DNA from 4 places in the Vibrio sp. PSi01 genome. Region 1 is predicted to be linked to each of the others. Evidence: predicted binding sites of a transcription regulator. Region 1 holds the regulator's gene; each other region holds the start of a gene.
What was found. Region 1 encodes CRP, which controls carbon source genes, mostly activating them, when cyclic AMP is high. Its sites were predicted from a motif close to TGTGANNNNNNTCACA; they were not measured.
Positions count from the first base shown of each region.

Region 1 (5,974 bases):
TTATCGTATCGCATGACCGTTACCTACTCCGTGCGACTACCGATGATTTGTATTTGGTACACGACCGCCAAGTGGCACCGTTTGATGGTGACCTAAGCGATTACTACAAGTGGCTAACCGAACAGCAGAAAGTTGAACGCAAAGAAGCACAAGCATTGGCACCAGCAAAAGACGGCGCCAACAGTGCAGCAGCAAAAAAAGATCAGAAACGTAAAGAAGCAGAGTTCCGTAAACTAACGGCACCAATTCGTAAAAAGCTGAGTCAATTTGAAAAGCAGATGGATAAATTAACGTTGGCTCTTAAAGAAGCCGAGCAAGAATTATCCGACACTTCACTGTATGAAGCTGAAAATAAGGCTAAACTGAATAAAGTACTCGCTCTCCAAGCGAGCAGTAAATCACAGCTAGAAGAAGTTGAAATGGATTGGATGTCCACTCAAGAAGAGCTTGAGCAGATGGAACAGGATATGGATAGCTTATGAGCCCAGAGCACGCCCCAATATCACTAACACTGGAACGACTATGGCAATTTAGCCTTCAGTATTACAGTGTGCGTGGTGTAAAGGATGCGTGCCTAGCTTTACAAAACCAGTTTCACGGCAACGTCAATCTACTGCTGCTGCTCAAATGGCTTGATGAGCAGCAATTGTCTTTTGCCGAAGAAGAGTGGCACAAAGTTCAACAGTGTTTGAGCCGCTCTGAAACCCTGCTTCATAGTTATCGAGAGCTACGTAAGCATCTCAAAGCACACGTTGTTGATTCACTCTACCGTGAAGCCTTACAGTTCGAATTACAACTAGAGAAACAACAACAATCTGATCTCGTCGACTACATAAACTCTCTTCAGCTTTTCGCAAACCAACAAGCGCCTCTCGCTTTTCAATACTGTCGATTATTAGGGGCAGAAAACCTCTATGTTGCTTTTTCTGAACCAGCCCCTCAGCCCTAAGGCATTCCCTTTTCCTTTTGTTAGATCAAGATCCAAGCTTATTGGGGACTATCGTTCTTCGTGTTCACGCGATGGTGGCTCGGATTATTAGCAATATATAGAGCTTAACCTCGATAGTATTCAACCAGTTACCTACAACCTGTTTTGTAACCTGTATGAGTGAAACTCTTGCGCTTATGCCGAGAATCAACCAAGCTCAAATAAAAACATGGGCGTTTCACTAAAAGCTCAACACTTTATCAAAGCCCATAAAAGAAGCATGGACTGTTTTATGACAATATTTACCGCAGCGGCTGGTCTCTCTAATCCGCACTTACAAACCTTAGTGCCACGGTTTATTAGAAAGCAGGCGTTATTTGATCCTCAATGGCAAACCTTAGAAACTCCCGACGGTGATTTCCTCGACCTTGCATGGAGCGAGGACCCTAAGGGAGATAGCACCAATAGTGATAATAAAAGCAGAGGAGATGCGAATAATAAGCCCATTTTCGTTCTATTCCACGGTTTGGAAGGCAGCTTTGAAAGCCCTTACGCCAATGGACTGATGAATGCGTTTGCTAAAGATGGTTGGTTATCCGTGATGATGCACTTTAGAGGATGCAGCGGAAAACCGAATCGCTTGGCTCGCGCGTACCATTCAGGAGAAGTAGAAGATGCTCGTTTCTTTCTACGACACTTACACGCGCAATTTCCCAATAACCCAAAGGTTGCGGTTGGTATATCTCTAGGCGGAAACATGCTGGCGAACTACTTGGCTGAGTATGCGGACGACCCATTACTGTCGGCGGCAACGATAGTTTCTGCTCCTTTTGATTTAGCTTGCTGCTCCAGTCGTATTGAAAGAGGCTTCTCTAGGCTCTATAAAAAATACCTGCTCAACTCACTCAAATCGAATGCCTTGAAAAAGGTTAAGCTGTTACAAGAAAAAATAGGTATCTCCGCTGAAACCATCAAAAAAATAGACAAACTGTATGAGTTTGATGAAAGGATCACTGCGCCTCTGCATGGATTTAAGAATGCTCAAGACTACTATGCTCAATGTTCAGCGCTTCCAAAACTGAATAAGATTAAGCTACCGACTCAGATCATTCATGCTAAAGACGATCCTTTCATGACTGATGATGTTATTCCAAAATTCGTACTACCAGACAATATTGATTATCGCTTGTTTCAGAAAGGTGGCCATGTGGGGTTCATTACCGGTAGCACGCTCAAGCCCAGGTTTTGGCTAGAAGAAGCATTGCCAGCCTACTATGAAAGTATCCAAGATTCGGCATAATGACCGAGCCTTAGTAAATAGAAGTAAAAACATTACTAATTAATAAACATAGTTATCAACATATCCATGAACATAAAAGAGAGAAGTATTTATGATCATCCCATGGCAAGACATTGCACCAGAAACACTGGAAAACCTCATCAAAGAGTTCGTGCTGCGTGAAGGTACAGACTACGGTGATGTAGAGGTTTCATTGCAAAACAAGATTGACCAAGTGAAACATCAATTAGCCTCAGGAGAAGTCAGTATCGTATTTTCTGAGCTGCATGAAACCGTTGATATTCAAGTCACAAAACGCTTCTAGGCTGCGCTCATAAAGGAGCCGTGTTATAGTGGTAAACGATTGCTAACAAGTAAGTTACTCAAAAGACAAGGGTTGTCATGTCCGCTAAACATCCAATTATTGCGGTGACGGGTTCATCAGGAGCCGGCACCACCACCACCTCAGAAGCCTTCCGTAAAATGTTCAATATGATGGACGTGAAGGCCGCTTGGGTTGAAGGGGATAGTTTCCATCGCTTCACTCGACCAGAGATGGATGTCGAGATCCGTAAAGCGCGCGAGCAAGGTAAGCACATCAGCTACTTTGGTCCACAAGCCAACGACTTTGGTGCGCTAGAAGAGTTCTTCCGTAAATACGGTAACGAAGGTACAGGCAAGGTACGTAGCTACCTGCACACGTTCGATGAAGCCGTTCCTTACAATCAAATGCCAGGCACCTTTACGCCATGGCAAGAGATCCCAGAAAATTCAGATGTGATGTTTTACGAAGGCCTGCACGGCGGTGTGGTTGATGGCGATATCAATGTTTCTCAACACGTCGACTTGCTGATCGGCATGGTACCTATCGTCAACTTAGAATGGATCCAGAAATTCGTTCGCGACACACGCGATCGTGGTCATTCTCGTGAAGCAGTAATGGACTCGATTGTTCGCTCGATGGATGATTACCTTAACTACATTACTCCTCAGTTTTCGCGTACTCACATCAACTTTCAGCGTGTTCCAACGGTAGACACATCAAACCCTCTCAACGCTAAAGGGATCCCAAGTTTAGACGAAAGCTTCGTTGTTATACGTTTGCGCGGCATCAAAAACGTCGATTTCCCTTACCTTTTAGCTATGATTGATGGCTCATTTATGTCTCGCCACAACACGCTTGTGGTACCAGGAGGGAAGATGAGTTTTGCTATGGAGCTCATTGTAAGGCCGATCCTACAACAACTCATCGAAACCGGAAAAATTGGTTAACAGAGCACCATTCTGGTTGATTACTTTTCATACCGTGATCATGTGCACAATTTTGCGTAAAAAATCGTAGCTTGGTCACGATTAAAATCAAGAAATAGTACCTGAAAAAGGATACTATTCTTAAACGAAACACAAGATAGCTTGCAGCGCTCAACGAGTGCTCTTATCCTACAAGTCAATCCAGGCTTAGCTAAAATACGGAAAGCGGCAAGCATACCCTGCAGAGGAAGTGAGATATTATGGTTCTAGGTAAACCTCAAACCGATCCAACATTAGAGTGGTTCCTTTCACACTGTCATATTCATAAGTACCCATCAAAAAGTACTTTGATTCATGCTGGTGAAAAGGCAGAAACCTTGTACTACATTGTTAAAGGTTCTGTGGCAGTTCTTATCAAAGACGAAGAAGGTAAGGAAATGATTCTTTCTTACCTAAACCAAGGCGACTTCATCGGTGAGCTAGGCTTATTCGAAGAAGACCAAGAGCGTACAGCTTGGGTTCGTGCAAAATCTCCTTGTGAAGTAGCTGAAATTTCTTTCAAGAAATTCCGTCAACTTATCCAAGTGAACCCAGACATCCTAATGCGTCTATCAGCGCAAATGGCAAACCGTCTACAAGTAACTAGCCAAAAAGTTGGTGACTTAGCGTTCCTTGACGTAACTGGTCGTATCGCACAAACGCTACTAAACCTAGCAAAACAACCAGATGCAATGACTCACCCTGACGGCATGCAAATCAAGATCACTCGCCAAGAGATTGGCCAGATCGTTGGTTGTTCTCGTGAGACAGTTGGTCGTATCTTGAAGATGCTAGAAGAGCAGAACCTAATTTCTGCACACGGTAAAACTATCGTGGTATATGGCACTCGTTAATCTCGATTAACTGAGCCTAAAATTTGAAAGCCACCAAATGCAAATTTGGTGGCTTTTTTGTTTTCTAAAGATCTAGAGAGCAGATGCGAGATGCGAGATGCGAGATGCGAATGAAACACCTACAGCTTCGAAGCGCAAACACTCTCGAAGCGAAGCCTATCTGCATCTTTAGGGTAAAGTCCGTACTCGTATCTTTCTTTAACCGTTAGTGCTTTCGAAGATCTTGTCAGCCGATGCTGCCACAAAACCGGTATAAAGCTCACCATTAGCCATCGCATAACGCTTAGCGAACTCATAGAAGCCTCCAGGAATCATCTCATTGCCCTCAACAAATGAAACTGGGACTTTATCTGCCATTGTTGATGATTGCTCTAATAAGACCTCTGGAGAGCCTTTAACCTGGCCACCAGATGCATTGATCGTGAAGCCTGATTCGCTCAAATAATCATTCACTGCCTGCACTTCATCAAAAGCATCGAGTTGATTAACGCTCACTGTAAAGTGGTTGGCACCGTAACCATGAGCTGCGAGCCAAGACGCGTATTCACTTTCTTTTGCAAGCACTTGGAAATCTGCGAAGCTCAAGTCCCATAGACGACCACCAAACAAGAATTCATGGCCTTGAAGCTTGCTTACGTCGACTTGCTCAACCAATTTAGCAACGATCTGTTGTAAGTCACTTGAACACTCTTCGACCTTCAACTCACTAATGAACACTTTAGGTTGATTTGGATCTGGGTGCTCGTAATGCTTCGCGACTAGCTTCTTACTCTCAAACAAGTAATCGCCACACGCTTTATAACCTAGCTCAAGGAAAGGCTTAGCCAATGTTTCAATACCTAGCGGAGCAACATTGAAAGTACGCAGTGCAATGTGATCATTAATCAGAGCTTCGTCTTCTTTCAGCAAGTGATGTACTTTCTCAGCCGATGGACAAAGCCTGTGAATGTAATCGTCCCAAAGTGATTTAAAGAGTAGATCGGGCGTCATGGTGACTCCTTGTCAGAGGTTCTAGCAAGCTAGTAATTTGGATTAGAAAGGGAGAGGCTGAGACACAGAGTCAGCAGCCATCAGCCTGTGACATACTTTTCTATTATTATCTACCGCCCAATCTAGGTGTTGGGCGTGATGGAAAAAGGAAGCGATAGCACCGCTTCCTATTTCAAACTTAACGCATAAGCCTAAGACTCATTAGCCTAAATTAAAGCTCAATACCTGGGCTAAACGTTGCCGGAAGTTGAGTTTCGCCACCTTCCATTGAAGCCATAGGGTAAGCACAGTAGTCAGCCGCGTAGTAAGCACTTGGGCGTAAGTTGCCCGAAGCACCTGGACCACCAAATGGAGCATCGCCACTTGCGCCTGTTAGCTGGCGGTTACGGTTAACAATGCCCGCACGGATATGGTCAACAAAGTATTCCCATTCAGAATCATCTGTTGATACTAAGCCAGCAGATAAACCAAAGCGTGTGTCGTTAGCTAGCTCAACCGCTTGCTCTAGCGATTGATAACGGACCACTTGTAGCAATGGACCAAAGTACTCTTCATCCGGCAGTTCAGCAATGTTGGTTGCGTCGATAATACCAGGAGAAACAAACGCCGCTTGACCCGCTTTTGCTTCTACTA
Region 1 is NZ_JBHNYN010000012.1:13,999-19,972, forward strand. Features, by position in the region: gene ACFI6G_RS15555 (ABC transporter ATP-binding protein) at 1-482, shown strand, start outside; gene ACFI6G_RS15560 (TIGR02444 family protein) at 479-949, shown strand; gene ACFI6G_RS15565 (hydrolase) at 1,221-2,228, shown strand; gene ACFI6G_RS15570 (YheU family protein) at 2,320-2,532, shown strand; gene ACFI6G_RS15575 (phosphoribulokinase) at 2,610-3,479, shown strand; gene crp (cAMP-activated global transcriptional regulator CRP) at 3,719-4,351, shown strand; gene ACFI6G_RS15585 (DUF1338 domain-containing protein) at 4,550-5,341, opposite strand; gene astD (succinylglutamate-semialdehyde dehydrogenase) at 5,553-5,974, opposite strand, start outside.

Region 2 (5,974 bases), on a different contig from region 1:
CAATTTGAACGCACTGTCTTGCAGTTCGAACGCCGCTTGAACGTAGCCTTGAGCAATCAAAATTTCACTCTGTTGCAGAATGGCCCACAAGGCTTGATGGTAAACCTGATATTGGCGCGCGAGTTTCTCTGTTTGTTGCATCATTGGTAACGCACGACTGAGGTTGCCCATTACGTGATTCACTTCACCAACAACCGAGGTTGCTACAATGCGGCTACGATAAACTGTTGTGTTTAACTGACTCAACGAAAGTTCAGCAAGTTCTAATGCTTTTTCAGGTTCATTACTGTTGATGGCGACTTGGGCGCGCAAGGCATTGTATTGGCCTTGTTGTTGAGTATCGAGCTCGATGTTTCGATCTTGATATTGAGTTTCAGCCTCTTCCAACAAAGTACCCACTTGATCATAGCGGTGCTGGCTTTGTGCAAGCCACGCGCGCAGCATTGATAGCTTAGGCTCGCTGTAAAGCTGATCGGTGGTCAGTTGCTTGATCGCCATTTCTAACGAAGACAACTCACCTTGGTTGAACATCGGCCAGCCGTGCTCTGTAAGAATTTGAATGATCAGGTCCGGGTCTTCAGCACGTTGTGCATGTCGTAGTGCTTGGTGAGGCGTTTTCTGTTTGATCCACGCTTTAGCGGCACTTCGATGCAATTCAGCTTCTTGCTGAGGAATTCGCGCCTGACGTTCGTGTGCTAGAAATTCACCAAACAGATTATGGAAGCGGTACCAGTTTTTTTCGCCCTCAAGCGGGTAGATGAATAAGCCAAAACGGTTGAGTGATTCAATCATTCCGAGTGCGTCTTCACGTTGTGTCAGTGCGCAGACTAATTCGTCATTGAAGTGATCAAGCACAGAACATTGCATTAAGAAGTGTCGAGTTTCTTTGTCTAATAGATCGAACACTTCTTCAACCAAATAGTCCCAAAGGTGGGCATGGTTAAAGTGAGAGAACGACTCGGCTGACTGGGCAAGTGTGCGTTTTTGGTGTTGTGCTTGAAGCGCGATAAGTTGCAGTGCAGAAGGCCAACCTTCTACATAGCTACAAATACTGTCTGCCGTTGTGTCATCAATGCCATCGGCAACACGTTGATTGAAAAAGCGTGTGGTTTCTTCGGTATCAAACGCCAGCGAGTCATTACCTAATTCGATCATTAAGTCACGAACGCGCAGGTTTGCTGTGCCAAGTGGTGGTGTACCACGACTGGTTACCACAAGCGTTAAATTGTCGGGCATGTGTTTGAGGAAAAAGCGCATCGCTTCATGAATGTCATCATTATTAACCAAGTGATAGTCATCCAGCACCAGGAAACATTCGTGATGGAATTCAGACATCTCAGCAAACACTTCACTTAATAAAGAATGCAGTGATGAAAACTGTCGTTTTTCTGCCAATTTTTGGGCGTTAGGACAGGCATTTTGAGTCGCTTTATTGAGTGATTGTAGGAGGTAGTTGATGAACCGGAATGCATCGTTGTCACTATCATCGATGCTGTACCAACCTACATTGGGTTTATCTACCAGCCACTGCGCAGCCATGGTGGTTTTGCCGTATCCCGCTGGAGAGCGAAACAATACTAGCTTATAGCAATCTGCATGTTGTAGCAGATCGAGAACTCTCGGTCGCAAGATTGCGTTATGTAGGCGGCCGGGACGAGTCAGTTTCGAAGGGATCCACATGTTTAAGTTTTTCACCTATTCCGTGGCTTATGCTATGGATTATCTCAATCTATCGTTGAGTACATGTCCAATGACATTCGCCTGATTACTTAAGTCTTCAGTCATAGTACGTGATGCCAAACGATACCGACTATGATCCTCCTCAGAAACCTTGCACTCCTGCAGGTTTTTGATGTTCTACGCCCTTTATTTGTGACATATCTCACTTAGTGGGGCGTTTTTTTAATGTGACCTTGTCCTCCCCTGTACAAGATTTTATGTAAAAGATGAGACGAGAGAAATTTTTTCGTGATCTAAATATCAGATTTGGCAATAACTTCAAATGGGTTAAATAAAAGTCACATCAATTGAAGTTAAGTTATCGAACGGGACCTTGTGATCTCAGTCACTCCAAGTTTTTGTTCTAAGTCAGAACATGAGAGTCAGATCACTAACCCCATGTCGGTACGCCCCCTACGCCCTCTCATCTACTCCTAGTTAGTCGTACGGGCGGGAGGATGTTTAGTTAATGGTGACCATGCACGATATGTCACAGATGAATTAGAACTATTAAAAGCGAGATTTCTGAAATGAAACCAACTCAGCAAAAAACTTTCGATAAAGTGTCGTTCCAAGAAAGCGTTAAGAAGCATTTATCTGCAACCTACGCAACAACGATTGAAAACGCAGATAGCCGCGCATGGTACCTAGCAATGGGGCGTGCGCTAGCAGAACTCACAACATTTGATCTGTTAGAAACTGAAAATGACGAAAAAATTAAGAACGCGAAGAGCGTTAACTACCTTTCACTAGAGTTTTTGATTGGTCGTTTAACCGGTAATAACCTGATCAGCATGGGTCTGTACGAACAGATCACTCATGCAATGGAAGAGCTAGGTCAAAACCTAACGGATCTTCTAGAAGAAGAACGCGATCCATCACTAGGTAATGGTGGCCTTGGTCGTCTAGCTGCTTGTTTCATGGATTCTTGTGCCGCTCAAGAATACCCAACAGTAGGCTACGGTCTTCACTACGAATATGGTCTATTCAAACAGTCTTTCCAAGACGGTCGTCAACAAGAAGCACCTGACGCATGGCGTGGTGTTGAAGGTTACCCATGGGAAGTGGCTCGTCCAGAACTAGCACAACACATTGGTTTTTACGGTCATGTAGAAGTTGAATACATCGACGGTAAAGAAGTTCGTACTTGGGTTCCGGGTATGGAAGTAAAAGCAATGCCTTGGGATCTACCTATCGTAGGTTACGAGTCAAACACGGTTTACCCGCTGCGTCTTTGGGAATGTCAGGCAATTGCACCATTCTCACTAGCAAGCTTTAACAACGGTGACTACTTCGAAGCGCAACACTCGCTAATCGATGCAGGTAACATCACTAAAGTACTTTACCCGAATGACAACCACGAGAAAGGTAAGACTCTGCGTCTAATGCAGCAGTACTTCCACTCAGCAGCGTCTGTTCGCGATATTCTACGTCGTCACGAAGCAGCAGGTTTCTCTCTAGAAGACCTTCCTAAACAAGAAACGATTCAACTGAACGATACGCACCCAACTATCGCTATCCCTGAATTGATGCGCATCCTGATCGATGAGAAAGGTTTAACTTGGGACCAAGCTTGGGAAATCAGTGCTCACACGTTCGCGTACACGAACCACACACTGCTTCCAGAAGCACTAGAGACTTGGTCTGAATCTTTGATCAATCGTCTTCTTCCACGTCACATGGAAATTATTTTTGAAATTAACCACCGCTTCATGCAAGAAGTTCGCAAGATGTGGCCTGGTGATGGTGAGAAACAAGCGAAGCTTTCTATCATTCAAGAAGGTTTCCACCGTATGGTTCGCATGGCAAACCTATGTGTGATTGGTTCTTACAAAGTAAACGGTGTAGCTGCACTTCACTCACAACTGGTTAAGAAAGACTTGTTCCCTGAGTTCAACGAAATCTTCCCTGGCAAATTGACTAACGTAACGAACGGCATCACGCCACGTCGTTGGTTGAAGTTCTGTAACCCAGGTCTATCTACGTTAATCACAGGTAAGATCGGTACTGAGTGGCCTGCAAAACTTGAGCAGCTAGAAGGCATCGCTAAGTTTGCAACAGACGCGAAATTCCAAAAAGAATTCATGGCTGTTAAGAAAGAAAACAAACAGCGTCTTGCTGATTGGGTTCAAGAAAACATGGGTATCGAGCTAGATACTAACGCTATCTTCGACGTGCAAATCAAGCGTCTACACGAATACAAGCGTCAGCACCTAGACTTGCTACACATTCTATCTCTGTACCACCGTATTCTAAACGAACCTGGTTTCGAGTGTGAGCCACGCGTATGTTTCTTCGCAGCGAAAGCAGCTCCAGGTTACCACCTAGCCAAAGAAATCATCTTTGCGGTTAACAAGATTGCAGAGAAGATCAACAACGATCCTCGTATCGGCAACAAGTTGAAAGTGGTATTCATCCCTGACTACCGAGTGAGCATGGCTGAAATCATCATTCCAGCAGCAGACGTTTCTCAGCAAATTTCATTAGCTGGTAAAGAAGCATCAGGTACGGGCAACATGAAGATGGCTCTAAACGGTGCTCTAACTATCGGTACGATGGATGGTGCAAACGTTGAGATTCGTGAAGAAGTTGGCGATGAAAATATCTACATCTTCGGCCTAGACGTTGATGGTGTTGTGGCGTTGCAAGCTCAAGGTTATAACCCTTACGACTACTACAATGCTGACCCACTACTGAAAGCTTCTCTAGACCTACTGACAGGCGATGAGTTCTCTCCAGGTCAACCAGGCCTCCTGCGTGCAACGTTTGATAGCCTGCTAGACGGTGGTGACCCATACCTATGTCTTGCTGACTTCGCATCTTATGTGAAAGCACATGAAGACATGGGCAAGCAGTACAAAGACCAAGCCGGTTGGGCTAAGAAAGCAATTCTTAACACAGCATTGGTTGGTAAGTTCACATCAGACCGCTCAATCCGCGACTACGTGAATAATATTTGGAAACTTGAAGCGGTTAACCGTTAATAAACCCAAAAGCAGCCAAGGCAGTTTCTGCCTTGGCTCAATTGACTTGTGCACAAGCCAGTATTCAAATTAACGGCTTATAAACTGAATCGTTCACAAGCTGATTGATGAACAACAGATTAAATAACAACCCTACAAAATTGAAAGCGTTAGAACGTTTTCGGAGAGAGCGATGAAAGAACAGACCGTATTAAAACAAGTCGCAGAAATGGCAAATATTGCCGACAGTTACGTTAGTGCGTGGGGCGATGAAGCACAAGTATCAGACGAGACGATTACGTCTCTATTGGCTTCATTGGGCTACGATACAAGCAGCGATGATGCACTGCTAAAATCAGCAGAAAGAAAACACAAAAAAGATGTACTAGACCCAGTTCTTGTCTTGCGTGACGGTGAGCCAGTAGAAGTGGCGCTTAATCTAGGTGTAAGTGCTCGTGAAAGTGAGTTCAGCTGGCGCTTAGAAACCGAGCAAGGAGAGGTACTTGAAGGCTATCTTCAATCTCAAGTCGTTCGTGATGAGCGTGCAGAGGGTGGCCCTTTAGTGTTTGCATTGCCAAGTGATTTGGCATGGGGTTACCACAAGCTAATTGTGAGCCGTAAGCGCCGTAAGAAGCCTTACGAGATGACATTAATCATTACGCCAAAAGCGTGTTTCAAGCAATCACTAATCGAGCAAGGCAAAAAGCTTTGGGGACCAAGCGTTCAACTCTACACTCTCAGAACTCAGCACAACTGGGGCATTGGTGATTTTGGCGATCTAAAACAACTTGTTGCCGATATCGCGTCTCGCGGTGGTGATTTTGTTGGTCTAAACCCAATCCACTCATTATTCCCAGCGAACCCAGAAGGCGCGAGCCCATACAGCCCGTCCTCACGTCGTTGGTTGAACATATTATACATTGATGTGAGCTCAGTACCTGAATTCGCGTTAAGTGCTGAAGCACAACAAACGGTAGGCAGTGCTGAATTCCAACAGCGCCTACAGAAAGCTCGTGAAGCACACTGGGTGAATTACACTGAAGTGTCCGAGCTTAAGATGAGCATCTTGCCTCTGTTATTCGCAGAATTTAAGACTCGTCATTTAGATAAAAACAGCGATCGTGCACAAGCGTTCTTAGCGTTTGTTGAAGAAGGCGGTGAAAGCCTGATGCATCAAGCGGCGTTTGATGCTCTGCATGGTGAGTTACATGCTGAAGATTCAGGTATGTGGGGCTGGCCTGTATTCCCTGAGAAATACCGCACATTCGAAAGCCCAGCAACACAGAAATACA
Region 2 is NZ_JBHNYN010000002.1:386,907-392,880, forward strand. Features, by position in the region: gene malT (HTH-type transcriptional regulator MalT) at 1-1,680, opposite strand, end outside; gene ACFI6G_RS04865 (glycogen/starch/alpha-glucan phosphorylase) at 2,250-4,703, shown strand; gene malQ (4-alpha-glucanotransferase) at 4,876-5,974, shown strand, end outside.
Region 2: the regulator CRP is predicted to act here: its motif matches at 1,872-1,887, upstream of malT (HTH-type transcriptional regulator MalT).

Region 3 (5,974 bases), on a different contig from region 1:
TGTGCAAAAAGCCGTTAACCAAAACAAAAAGGCCGTTACTCACCTTAACTACGCTTATCGCGGGCTATCAACGCAATTACCTGCACTTAAAAATGTCTTCGATGAGTCAGTTCAAAAATTCACAAAAGACGTTGGTCAAAAAGGCGGTGTCTTAGACAAGCACAACAACTACTTACAGGCGAAACAAGCGTTATACGTCAACATTGCCAACTTAGCCGTTGAAGTAGACCAAGCCATGGCCGTACTTGATTCATTCAATGTAACCGCAGAAGAACAACTTAACTCTTCATTGGCAGACGCAAGCAGCATTTACGACAAGGGTTTGTTCAATGCCATTGCAATCGGCGTTGTGGTGACGCTGTTTGCTGCAGCGATTGGATACCATATTGCCAACAGTGTAAGAGAGCCATTAACACGCATTCTGAAAACACTTGAAGGCTTAACTGAAGGTGATATGACGCAACGCATCGATATTCGTTATAACAACGAGTTCAGTCGTGTAAGTGGCCACATAAACACCCTAGCCGACAACCTTCACAATATCTTAGTTAAGTTGAATGATGCTTCAGATGACCTAACTAAAACGGCAAGCGTGAACCAAAAAACCTCATCAGAGACTCAGGCTCAATTGAACAGCCAGCGCGAGCAAACAGCGACAGTCGCGACGGCAATGACAGAAATGTCTCACTCGGTACAAGAGGTAGCGAACAGCGCGCAAAGTTCATTGACTATGGTTCAACAAGTGGAATCGGCTTCTGAGTCTGGTCGCCAGATCATGAACACCAATATCAGCACTATCAATCAACTTGAATCACGTCTTACTGAATCGGTCAGCGCGGTGGGCGAACTTCAACAAATGAGTAGCCAAATTGGATCGATTCTTGATGTCATCCGCGGCATTGCTGAACAAACCAATCTACTTGCATTGAATGCAGCGATTGAAGCAGCACGCGCCGGCGAACAAGGTCGAGGCTTTGCAGTCGTTGCCGATGAAGTTCGAGTGCTGGCGCAAAAGACCACACAATCGACCTCGGAAATCGAGACGATGATCAGCAATCTGCAATCAAGCTCGAAAACAGCAAGCAATGTGATTGAAAGCTGCATGAGTGATATGGACATGTCGGTTGAACAAGCTTCAAGTGCCAACAGTGCGATGGAAGAGATCCAAGCATTGATTCTAGAGATTAGCCACATGAGTACACACATATCTCAAGCAGCCGCTGAGCAAAGTGAAACATCTGGCGATATTGCACGTAACATCGAAGACATCAACCATATCGCTGATGCAAGTTACCAAGCAATGTCGTCGATTGCAGAAGCCAGCCAAAACCTAACAGTACTTGCGAATCAGCAAGGCGATTTAGTTCATCAGTTCAAACTATAGGTAACCAAAGAATCTATAGATATAAACCTAAAATGTTGGGATATTTAACCCAATAGTGATAACTAATTGAACAAGGGCAACTTTTATCAAGGGTTGCCCTTGTTTTTTATGAGCTTTGTCATTATATGATTATTAAGGCTTGCTGTTTTCCGTTTATCTTTCACCTTTATGAGCGAGCCGCTAATAAGGAATTTATATGGCTGTTCATGTTGGCATTATCGATCAAGACCCCATTCGCTTGCTCACCCCACTACTTGATAACCGAACGATCAGTACTCACATCGTGTTTATCGGAGATAAGAATCAAGTCAGTATGTACAAACGTTTAGAAAGCGTTTTACAAAAACGCGACATTACCAGTGAGTTTTTCGAAATTCCTACCCTCGTAAATACATCCGCAATTAAAGAGTCTATCCAAAACCTTGCTGAAGACCTCAAAGCTCGTGGAGAAGAAGTGAAACTCAACGCAAGTTGTGGTCTTCGTCACCGCCTACTTTCTGTCTACGAAGTATTTCGTACTTACCACTGGCCAATCTTTGTTGTTGAACCAAACAGTGACAAGCTGTGCTGGCTTTATCCGAATGGCAAAGAAGACGCACAAGTACAAGACCGTATTACCATCGACGACTACCTAACGGTGTTCGGTGCTCGTGGTGAATTCAGCGATGTACAGCTGTCTCCTCAACTTGATCAGAAGCTTTATGAACTGGGCGAACGCTGGGCAAGTAATGCACTAGAACTCGGCCCTGGCCTCGCTACATTGAACTACCTTGCAACGACTTGCCGTAAAGAACAGAGGCTTGATGTGGGGTTGTCTGAGAAGCAACAAGGTTATCGCGAGCTAAACATGCTGTTAAGTGATTTGGTGGAAGCTAAAATTGCCACTTATGATAATGGTATTTTGACGTTCGCCAATGAAGATGCACGACGCTTCTCTAATGGCGAATGGCTAGAGACTTTGGTTCACAGTACCGTTAAGCAAATCCAAGATGACATGCCAACCATTCAAGATCGCTCTTTAAATGTTCAGGTATACCGCCAATTAGGTGAACGCGAGGTGCGTAACGAGCTTGATGTTGCTTCTGTAGTGAACAATAAGCTGCACATCATCGAGTGTAAGACCAAAGGTATGCGTGATGATGGCGATGATACCTTGTACAAACTGGAATCGCTTAGAGACCTTCTGGGTGGCCTACAAGCACGTGCAATGTTAGTGAGTTTCCGACCTCTTCGTCATAACGACATCACACGAGCAGAAGATCTTGGCCTTGCATTGATTGGCCCTGACGAATTAAAAGATCTTAAAACACACCTAGCGGCATGGTTTACCGCCGCCGGTGGTGATGAAGATTTAGAGTGCTAAAAATAAATAGACTCTTGAGAGCTGAACGCTCTTAAGTAAATCTAAAAAGGCGAATGACTATTGAGTCACTCGCCTTTTTGTCTCCAGCTATTCGTCTGTTTTGCTCTATTTTCATCTTTCAACTATCTATGCCTTTAATTTCTTTGCCTCATAAAAAATGGCCGCATCATTCGATGCGGCCATTTTTAAATCTTGGAAACAGACTTAAAGCACTTTAAGACTAAAAGTATTTTTACAACTTAAAGCATTTTACGAGCAGCTTCTACAACCACTTTGATTGAACGAGCTTCTGTTACTTTTAGTGTTTCGTGATCAGGCGTCTCTTTTTGAGTACGGTTGATGATTACACCAGCAACACAACCCGCTTTAAGACCAGAACTTGCACACATAGTTAGAAGCGTTGCAGATTCCATTTCGAAGTTTAGAACGCCCATGTCTTGCCATTCTTGCATAGAGCCTTGGAAACGCTTAACAACGCGACCAGAGAACGTGTCGTAACGCTCTTGACCTGGGTAGAACGTATCACTTGAAGCCGTTACGCCCATGTGAACTGTTGCACCTGATTCATCAACTGCCGCTTTCATTGCTGTTGCAACTTCGAAGTCAGCAACTGCTGGGAACTCCATTGGCGCAAAGTGCAGGCTAGCACCGTCTAAACGAACAGAACCTGTAGAAACGATCATGTCACCCACGTTTACATGTGGCTGGATAGCACCAGTAGTACCAACACGAAGGAAAGTGCGAACACCAAGTTGAGCAAGCTCTTCAACTGCGATAGAAGTAGATGGACCACCGATACCTGTTGAACATACAACAACTGGCTTGCCGTCTAGCTCTGCGCGGTAAAGCGTGTATTCACGGTGACTAGCAAGAAATACAGGATTCTCCATCTCTTCGGCAATTTTTTGCACACGAGCAGGATCACCAGGAATGATCGCAAGAGTAGCACCGTTAAGATCTGCTTCAGTAACACCTAAATGGAAAACAGCTTGAGACATAGTTCGCTCCTTTTGGCTTATTGGGCTTTGTTAACCCTTATTTAAGCTCATAGTAAATTCGTGGGGTACACACACACTCTAACCAAGCCTATAACAAAATGAAGTGACATAGGTCACACCAATGATCGCAACAAGATTTCAAGTTTCACGAAAAACCGATTGGCATCACAAAAATAAGCAATCCATACGCCTATGTTGCATACTAATGAGACAAAAAGCGCCTTTAACGTATTACCGCTAAAGACGCTTTTTATAGTAGCTGCTTGTTATTTGTAGAGCGAGCTATGTCTGGGAGCTGAACCTAATCTGCTTTAGATTTGAATCGAAGAAGACGCAAAGCATTCAATGTCACCAGTGCCGTCGCACCACTATCGGCTAACACCGCAACCCACAAACCGGTAATACCGAGTAAACTCGTCACCAAGAAAACACCTTTCAAACCGAGTGCAAGTGCTACGTTTTGACGGATATTATTCATGGTCGCTTGCGACAGTTCAATCATCGCAGGGAGTTCCGTTAAGCGATTGTGAGTCAGTGCAGAGTCAGCCGTTTCCAACGCCACATCCGTACCACCACCCATTGCAATACCTACGTTAGCGGTTTTCATCGCTGGTGCATCATTGATACCATCTCCAACCATTGCGACATGCGACTGTTGAGATAACTCTTCAACGTAAGTCACTTTATCGCTTGGAAGTAGACTTGCCTTATATTGCATACCAATCTTGCTGCTGATCGCTGCTGCACTGCGCGGGTTATCACCAGTAAGCATGATAGATTGAATACCCAAGTCGTTAAGTCGTTCGATCGCCAGCTTAGCATCACTACGTAAGGTATCTTGCCACGCTATCAATCCAATCACTGTCGCCACTTGACCTGTTGATTCTGCTTGATGCTTAAGCTCTAGAGCAACCACAACCGTCTTACCCTCGCCCTCTAATGTTTCAATCTGAGAAACAACATCAGCACCAAGATCAAACGTCACCTTAGAAGGCGATAAAACCTGATACTTAATTCCATCGACATCACCTTCGACGCCACTGCCGATCAATGCTTTCTTATTATGCGATTCTGGGATCTCAACATTCAGTTCTTTTACTTTCGCCACTAGCGATTGCGCCAATGGATGCGTAGAGCCAACTTCAATAGCACCAACTACACGTAGCATTGCATCTTGCTGCCAACCTGATAGAGCCTGAATATCCGTAACCTGAGGCTTACCTTCCGTCAAAGTACCCGTCTTGTCGAATGCAATGGTTTGGATTTTTCCAAGCTGTTCTAGCGCAGCGCCACCTTTGATTAAAGCACCACGCTTCGCTGCTGCTGCTAAACCAGAGGTAATCGCTGCTGGCGTTGAGATAACCAAAGCACAAGGACACGCAATCAATAGTAAGGCCAAACCACGATATACCCATGTTTCCCAAGGTTGGGAAAACAACAACGGTGGCGTAATAATCACTAACAATGCAACCAACATCATTAACGGTGTGTACCAACGGCTGAATTTATCGAGGAAGCGTTCTAGAGGTGCTTTACGGGATTCCGCCTCTTCAATAAGATGGAGGATTCGGTCAATCGCATTTTCGCCCTGTTTAGACGTTATCGTAATGCGCACAACTTTATCGACAACCACGGCGCCCGCCATGATGCTGTTACCTTCGATATGTTCAACAGGAACAGACTCACCGGTTAACGCACTTTCATCAAAGCTTGCTGCGTCGGTAATCAGTTTGCCATCAGCAGGTAAACGAGAGCCCGCCGCCACTTCAATCACATCACCGGGAACCAGTTCACTGACTGCAACTTCAACACGCTCGCCGTTGATAATCTTAGTCGCGTTTTCTGGTACCAATGCCATTAGCGCTTGAACGCCACTTCTTGCTCTTGATGAAGCAAACGCTTCTAAGCGCTCACCAATCAAAAACAACAGTAAAACCATCGCCGCTTCCGCGGTTTCGCCCAGATACAAGGCACCCAGCGCGGCAACACTCATTAGAGTTTCTATTGCGAAAGGTGTACCTGAACGTGCCAACTGAACCGCTTTCTTAGCAACCGGATATAACCCGAGTAAGCAAGTTACGGTAAACAAACCTTCACTTAGTTGAGGAGAAGTACTTTTCAGAAGTGCAGCGAACAACATTGCAGCCGCAATCGCTATAATCTGTAAATTAGGTTGGATATGGGCTTGCCAAAAAGTCTCAGGTTGTTGTTTTTCTTTCTTAGAACCGA
Region 3 is NZ_JBHNYN010000001.1:36,565-42,538, reverse strand. Features, by position in the region: gene ACFI6G_RS00185 (methyl-accepting chemotaxis protein) at 1-1,384, shown strand, start outside; gene ACFI6G_RS00180 (DUF1887 family protein) at 1,581-2,747, shown strand; gene udp (uridine phosphorylase) at 2,987-3,745, opposite strand; gene ACFI6G_RS00170 (zinc/cadmium/mercury/lead-transporting ATPase) at 4,047-5,974, opposite strand, start outside.
Region 3: the regulator CRP is predicted to act here: its motif matches at 3,848-3,863, upstream of udp (uridine phosphorylase).

Region 4 (5,974 bases), on a different contig from region 1:
AGCATGAGGCATCGCAATCTTTGGTGCTAGCACATAGTACGCGCCAATGTCTTTATGCTTTTGTTTAATAGCATCAACATAGCCTGCCTCGATTTTGTTGTGTGCTAGCAGTCTTGAACAGGTCACATCAAGCGCAGCGTCAACGGTTAGGTTCTCGTCAGAGTTGATGATAACGCCTTGGTTACCAATTAAATCAAACAGGCTCATGAAACAATCCATCCTAGAATCAGACCAACAACGCCGAAGTCGAAGTCAGCAAATGTTGTTGCTTCAAGACCAAGGCCACCCAGTACTGGAAGTAGCAGCATCGGTAGGAAAGAGATACATAGACCTTGCGTGAATGAACCTAGAATTGCACCACGTAGACCGCCAGTAGCGTTACCGTAAACACCAGCTGCGCCACCAACGAAGAAGTGAGGAACCACGCCTGCTACAATGATGGTCCAGCCAAGCGCGCCTTGAACAGCCATTGCTAGTAGGCCAGCTGCGAAAGAACAAAGGAAACCGATAAGTACCGCGTTTGGCGCTACAGGGAATACCATAGGGCAATCAAGAGCAGGTTTTGCACCCGGTACTAGTTTGTCCGAAATACCTTTAAATGCAGGAACGATTTCAGCAATTAGCATCTTCACACCTTGCAGTACGATGTAAACACCACCCGCAAAGATGAGAGATTGCATGAAGGTGAAGACAACCCAGTTCTGACCACTTGATACCGTTTCTACAAACTCACCGCCAGCAATAATAGACGCAAGCATGAAGAATATAGCCATGGTTGTTGCAACAGCAACAGGCGTATCACGTAGGAACATCAGGCTTTTAGGAACTTGAATATCTTCCGTTGTTTTCGATGTGTCACCAAACTTGCTACCAATGAAACCAGACACGATGTAAGAAAGGGTAGAGAAGTGACCGATAGCCAGTTGATCAGTACCCATCACTTTCTCTGTGTACTTTTGGCCTAGTGCTGGCATCACAACCATCAGTGTGCCCACAATGAGCGAGCCGATTGCGACTAGAGCAGTGCCTTCAATGTTTGCTGTAGACAAAATTACGGCTACTAGCATAGACATGAACATTGTGTGGTGACCCGTTAAGAAAATATATTTTAAAGGAGTAATACGAGCCAATAAAATATTCACAACGAATGCGAAGAACATAATTAGAGCCATTTCATAACCGAATGCTTCTTGTGCTAATGCAACAATTGCTTCGTTATTTGGAATAACACCACTTACGCCAAAAGCTTCAGTAAATACAACCGAAAAATTATTTAGTGCGCCAACAAGAGCGCCAGCACCAAAACCTAAAATTAGGAAACCCATCACGGTTTTAATTGTGCCTTTTAAAATGGTGGAAATATCTGCTTTTTGTGCAACAAGGCCAATGAAAGCAATTAAACCTACCATGATTGCTGGCTCTTTTAATAAGCCAAGCATGAACTCGAAAAAGTTTTGCATAAATTTGACCTTACATGAAAGTTTTTAATTGTTCTTCGATGGATGCTTTGTCAAAAATATTTTTAAGGCTGATGATATTCTCTTTTCCGCCTTCTTTTAACTGGTTTGCAACATCTGTTGCTGCTACCCAAATATCAGCATTACTTGAAGCCGCAGATGATAGATCTTCATGATCGACTTCTGCTTCAAAACCCATTTTTTTAGCGACTTCTTTTACTGCCATTTCCATCATAAGTGAAGTACCAAGGCCATTACCGCAAACTACAAGGATCTTTTTCATAATATTTGTCTCAATTGGATTTTAAAGGTTGAGAAGCTTCGTTCTCTTATTGTGTGAGAGCATAGTAATGGAAATATTACGAATTCAATAAGATCTCCATCACAAAGTCAAAATGAGATTGTGATGGGGGTCTCGTTAATTTTCAGCAAAGATACAGAGTGAGACTTTGATCAAATTTAACTTTTTTATTCGAATATGCAATGTATTTTATTCAAAGAGATTGGCTTATTTATTTGAGGCGTGCGGGTGTGAACATCGAGCGGCTTTATTGAGGAAAATAGACAATTAATCGTATCGACCGTAATCGGTAAGCATTTTCTTGAGCATGCTATTAACGTCTTTGGTCTTTTTGCTTCTTTTTGTTAATTGGCTAAGTGAGGTTGGTTTTGGATTTTCAATTTTTTCATTATCTATATCTTCAAGCTTGTCTTTCATTTTTTGTACTGCGGGTAAGAGCATGCGAATTTCTTCATTATTCGCATTAGTCAGCACAACAATATTTTCAGATTCGACTTGGGTGATAGTAAGAATACCGTGTTTTACAGATTCAACTTGTTCACCAATCATAATTGACTCAGGAGCTACTGAACGATCGGTAAGTTGACCTGTACGTAATTTCGCCGCACTAATAGCGCGAATATTTCCAGTATTTTCAAACGCAACAATAACAGTATGTGTATTGTAATATTCAACTACTGTCACATAGCCGTGTCTATTTGTTTTGAATCTAGCTCCATTGTTCATGTCGTGCGGAGCTTCCATTTTCTTCACGTGTGTCCTCTCTTCGTTTTGATGGCTGTTATATCTAATCAGCTCTAATTTTTATAGATAATGAATGGGTGAGTTAATACAAAGTATATACGCATCTAAACTTAAGATGAATCTTGAAGTGGCGGTAAATGAGGCACAACACAGAAAAGGGGTAATAATTACACAGAATTAACTGCACAATTACTCTGCTCACTACAAGGCATAAACATCTCGCGCTCATTTCATAAAGCTTGTTTACAAGTGACTGTTAGGTAGCTTTTTATTAGGTAATTGGTCAATAAATACAGGTAAATATGTGATGAAATCTGCATTGATAGTAGTTTTGTAAATTATTGATTTAATGAATGTTTACTGATTGCGTCTGTTTTTGTTAGAACATCCTATTCAAAACAATAAGATAGGTAAATATAATGAAAAAACTCGTCAGTTTACTGCTCGTTGCAGTATCGCTTGGGCTTTCTGGCTGTGCAACTGTATTAACTGCGGAACAAAGTGCTCCGCAATTGAGTGTGGTCCCACAAGAAAAAGCGCTGACTATTGCTGTCATTGATAAACGTCCATACGTTCTAGACCAAGATAAAGAACCAAAGTTTGAGGGCATTATTCGCAGTTCATTTGGGATACCTTATTCATATAATACGGCGACTCAGCAACCAATGTCTCAGTTTTTGACTGATAGGCTCGTTGCAGGCTTAAAGAAGCAGCAAGTGACGGTGGACTCAGTCGAGACGACACCAAACGAAGACATCACAAAAGTCGTTGAGCAGATGAAAGCGTTCGACAATAAATCTATGATGTTCGTCTTGAATGAATGGAAGTATGATTTCCACGCGTTCACAGATAACTCTTGGTACAACGTTAATGTGATTATTTATGATGAAGCCGGTAAGAAGTTACTGAGTAAAAACTTCCAAGGTGAGAATGATGTTCCGGATGGCGGCGCGATTATCAATGAGATGCAGCTTATCTATAAACAGCGTTTTGAAGAAATCTTTCAAGATGTTGAAGTAAAAAGTGCTTTGCTAAACTAGTTACTGGTATTTTCTTTTATATTCTAGAAAAGCCACGTCCTGTGGCTTTTTATTTTAACAATAGATCTAGTTAACTTATATCTGACTGCTCCGGTCGATCTCACCGATAAACACTCCGTTTTGCGCAATCCTTAACCGCGCGATCGTTTGCGTCAAAATATGTGATGAAAGTCTCATTTAACTGTCTATACTTCTCTTCCGGTTTTAAGCCGGTGCTTAGCCAATACAAGCCGTCACATGGATATGTGAATGACCCCACGGACCGGACCAGCTACGTTCCACTGCTTGTATAAGGTGATCTTTACATGAACAACTCGTTGTTACATTCGCTAACTTTGTTAGCTCCTTCATCGCGTAGCGTTTTGCTTGCGGTTCTTTGTCCTATTCCTTTGATGTCATTTATTTGGCTCATGTTCACTCTTTAAGGGCTACTAGGACACATTATGAATATTCTATTTGGTCTTGTCGGTGTGATTGCACTGATTGCTTGTGCGTGCTTGTTATCTGAAAGTCGTTCTGCGATTAACTGGAAAACGGTCTCTCGTGCACTATTACTTCAAATCGGTTTCGCAGCCCTAGTATTGTATTTTCCATGGGGACAATTGGCACTAACGAGCATGAGCAACGGTGTTTCTAGCCTGCTTGGTTTTGCGGACGCTGGTATCGCTTTTCTTTTCGGTGATCTAGCCACTGATGGTTTTATTTTCGCAGTTCGCGTACTCCCAATTATCATCTTCTTCAGTGCTTTGATCTCCGCGCTTTACTACTTAGGCGTAATGCAAAAAGTGATTCAAATTCTTGGTGGTGCCGTGCAGAAACTGCTTGGTACCAGTAAAGCAGAATCTTTGGTCGCTACGGGCAACATCTTCCTTTCTCAGGGGGAGTCTCCTCTTCTTATTCGACCGTTTTTAAAATCTATGACTCGTTCTGAACTGTTTGCCGTCATGGCTGGTGGTATGGCATCGGTTGCGGGTAGCGTGCTAGGTGGTTATGCCGGATTAGGTGTTGAGCTTAAATACCTTATCGCAGCAAGCTTCATGGCGGCTCCTGGTAGCCTTTTAATGGCGAAGATCATTGTTCCTGAGCGCAGTACGCCAAGTGATTACGAGCACATTGAGCTAGATAAAGCAGACCAAAGCAATGTGATCGATGCACTGGCAAGTGGTGCAATGAACGGTATGAAAGTGGCAGTCGCTGTCGGTACTATGTTGATAGCCTTCGTGAGTGTGATTGCGATGGTAAACACAGGATTAGAAAGCTTGGGTGAAACGTTTGGTTTTGCGGGTATTACGCTGCAAGCTATCTTCGGTTACCTGTTCTCGCCTTTAGCATGGCTCATTGGTATCCCGAGTGATGAAGTTTTGATGGCGGGTTCATACATCGGTCAGAAGATTGTAATGAACGAGTTTGTTGCTTTCATCGATTTCGTTGAGAACAAAGCGCTGTTATCTGAACACAGCCAAGTCATCGTGACGTTTGCTTTATGTGGCTTTGCTAACATTGGCTCTATCGCAATTCAGCTGGGTTCAATCGGTGTAATGGCACCAGAGCGTCGTGCTGAAGTGGCAAACTTAGGCTTGAAAGCAGTAGCTGCTGGTACGCTTGCAAACCTAATGAGTGCGTGTTTAGCGGGTATCTTCATCCTGCTTTAAGCGAGATTCAGTTGAAGCGAATATCTTTCTTGCGGATTCAACGTGAGAAGGGTGTCCGCTTTTTTGTGCCTGCTCGTTAAGTTGATTCAGATTCAAACTAACACTTTCATAGCTCTGCAGTGTACAAGGTTCACTCGGAAGAGTAATAGAGCAAGTCTCTCTTATCCTATATACTTGAATATCATTAGGTTGCGATTAATATCATTCTGTTTCGATTAAGCACATCCGTTTTCGACGAAGAATAATGGCAACCAAGTCCAATAAATCAAAGGTCTCCCCATGAACATGCGCGTTCTCATTGGTCTTATCACCGCCTTTATCGGCTTGTTTGCGATGGTTTATCTTATTGCCGGTGGTAATCAGTTTCCTATTTCTCAGTGGCCGCAAGAGGCTTATCTCGGTTTAGTGTTTAGCGTTGTATGGGGCACTGGCGTAGCGGCATCGGTAGCGTACTTTTTCTCGGCATTGGTATTTGTCACAGTTGCCGTGGTTTGCTATGCGATCGGTTATAAGATCGGTGGGTTCTTTTCAAGCAAGCCGGAAGCTTAAACCATAAGTTCAAACAGACGACTCTTTGCACGTTCTTTTGGGGTTAACACTCGCCTTAACCCTCTCTTAACCCCCAACTCATTATCTTGTCTCCATTCTTACAGGAGACAAGAAGATGAAATTGAATCTTCCTTTAAAACATTCCCTTATTTCACTTGCTCTAATTGGTTTGATCGGTTGCACGACAACCAGTCAGACTGACTATGTTTCGCTAGCTGAGCAAAGCACTAA
Region 4 is NZ_JBHNYN010000007.1:153,015-158,988, reverse strand. Features, by position in the region: gene ACFI6G_RS12460 (PTS sugar transporter subunit IIA) at 1-207, opposite strand, end outside; gene ACFI6G_RS12455 (PTS ascorbate transporter subunit IIC) at 204-1,460, opposite strand; gene ACFI6G_RS12450 (PTS sugar transporter subunit IIB) at 1,471-1,740, opposite strand; gene ACFI6G_RS12445 (hypothetical protein) at 2,026-2,502, opposite strand; gene ACFI6G_RS12440 (YajG family lipoprotein) at 2,922-3,542, shown strand; gene ACFI6G_RS12435 (NupC/NupG family nucleoside CNT transporter) at 3,986-5,194, shown strand; gene ACFI6G_RS12430 (hypothetical protein) at 5,474-5,743, shown strand; gene ACFI6G_RS12425 (TolC family protein) at 5,859-5,974, shown strand, end outside.
Region 4: the regulator CRP is predicted to act here: its motif matches at 3,703-3,718, upstream of ACFI6G_RS12435 (NupC/NupG family nucleoside CNT transporter).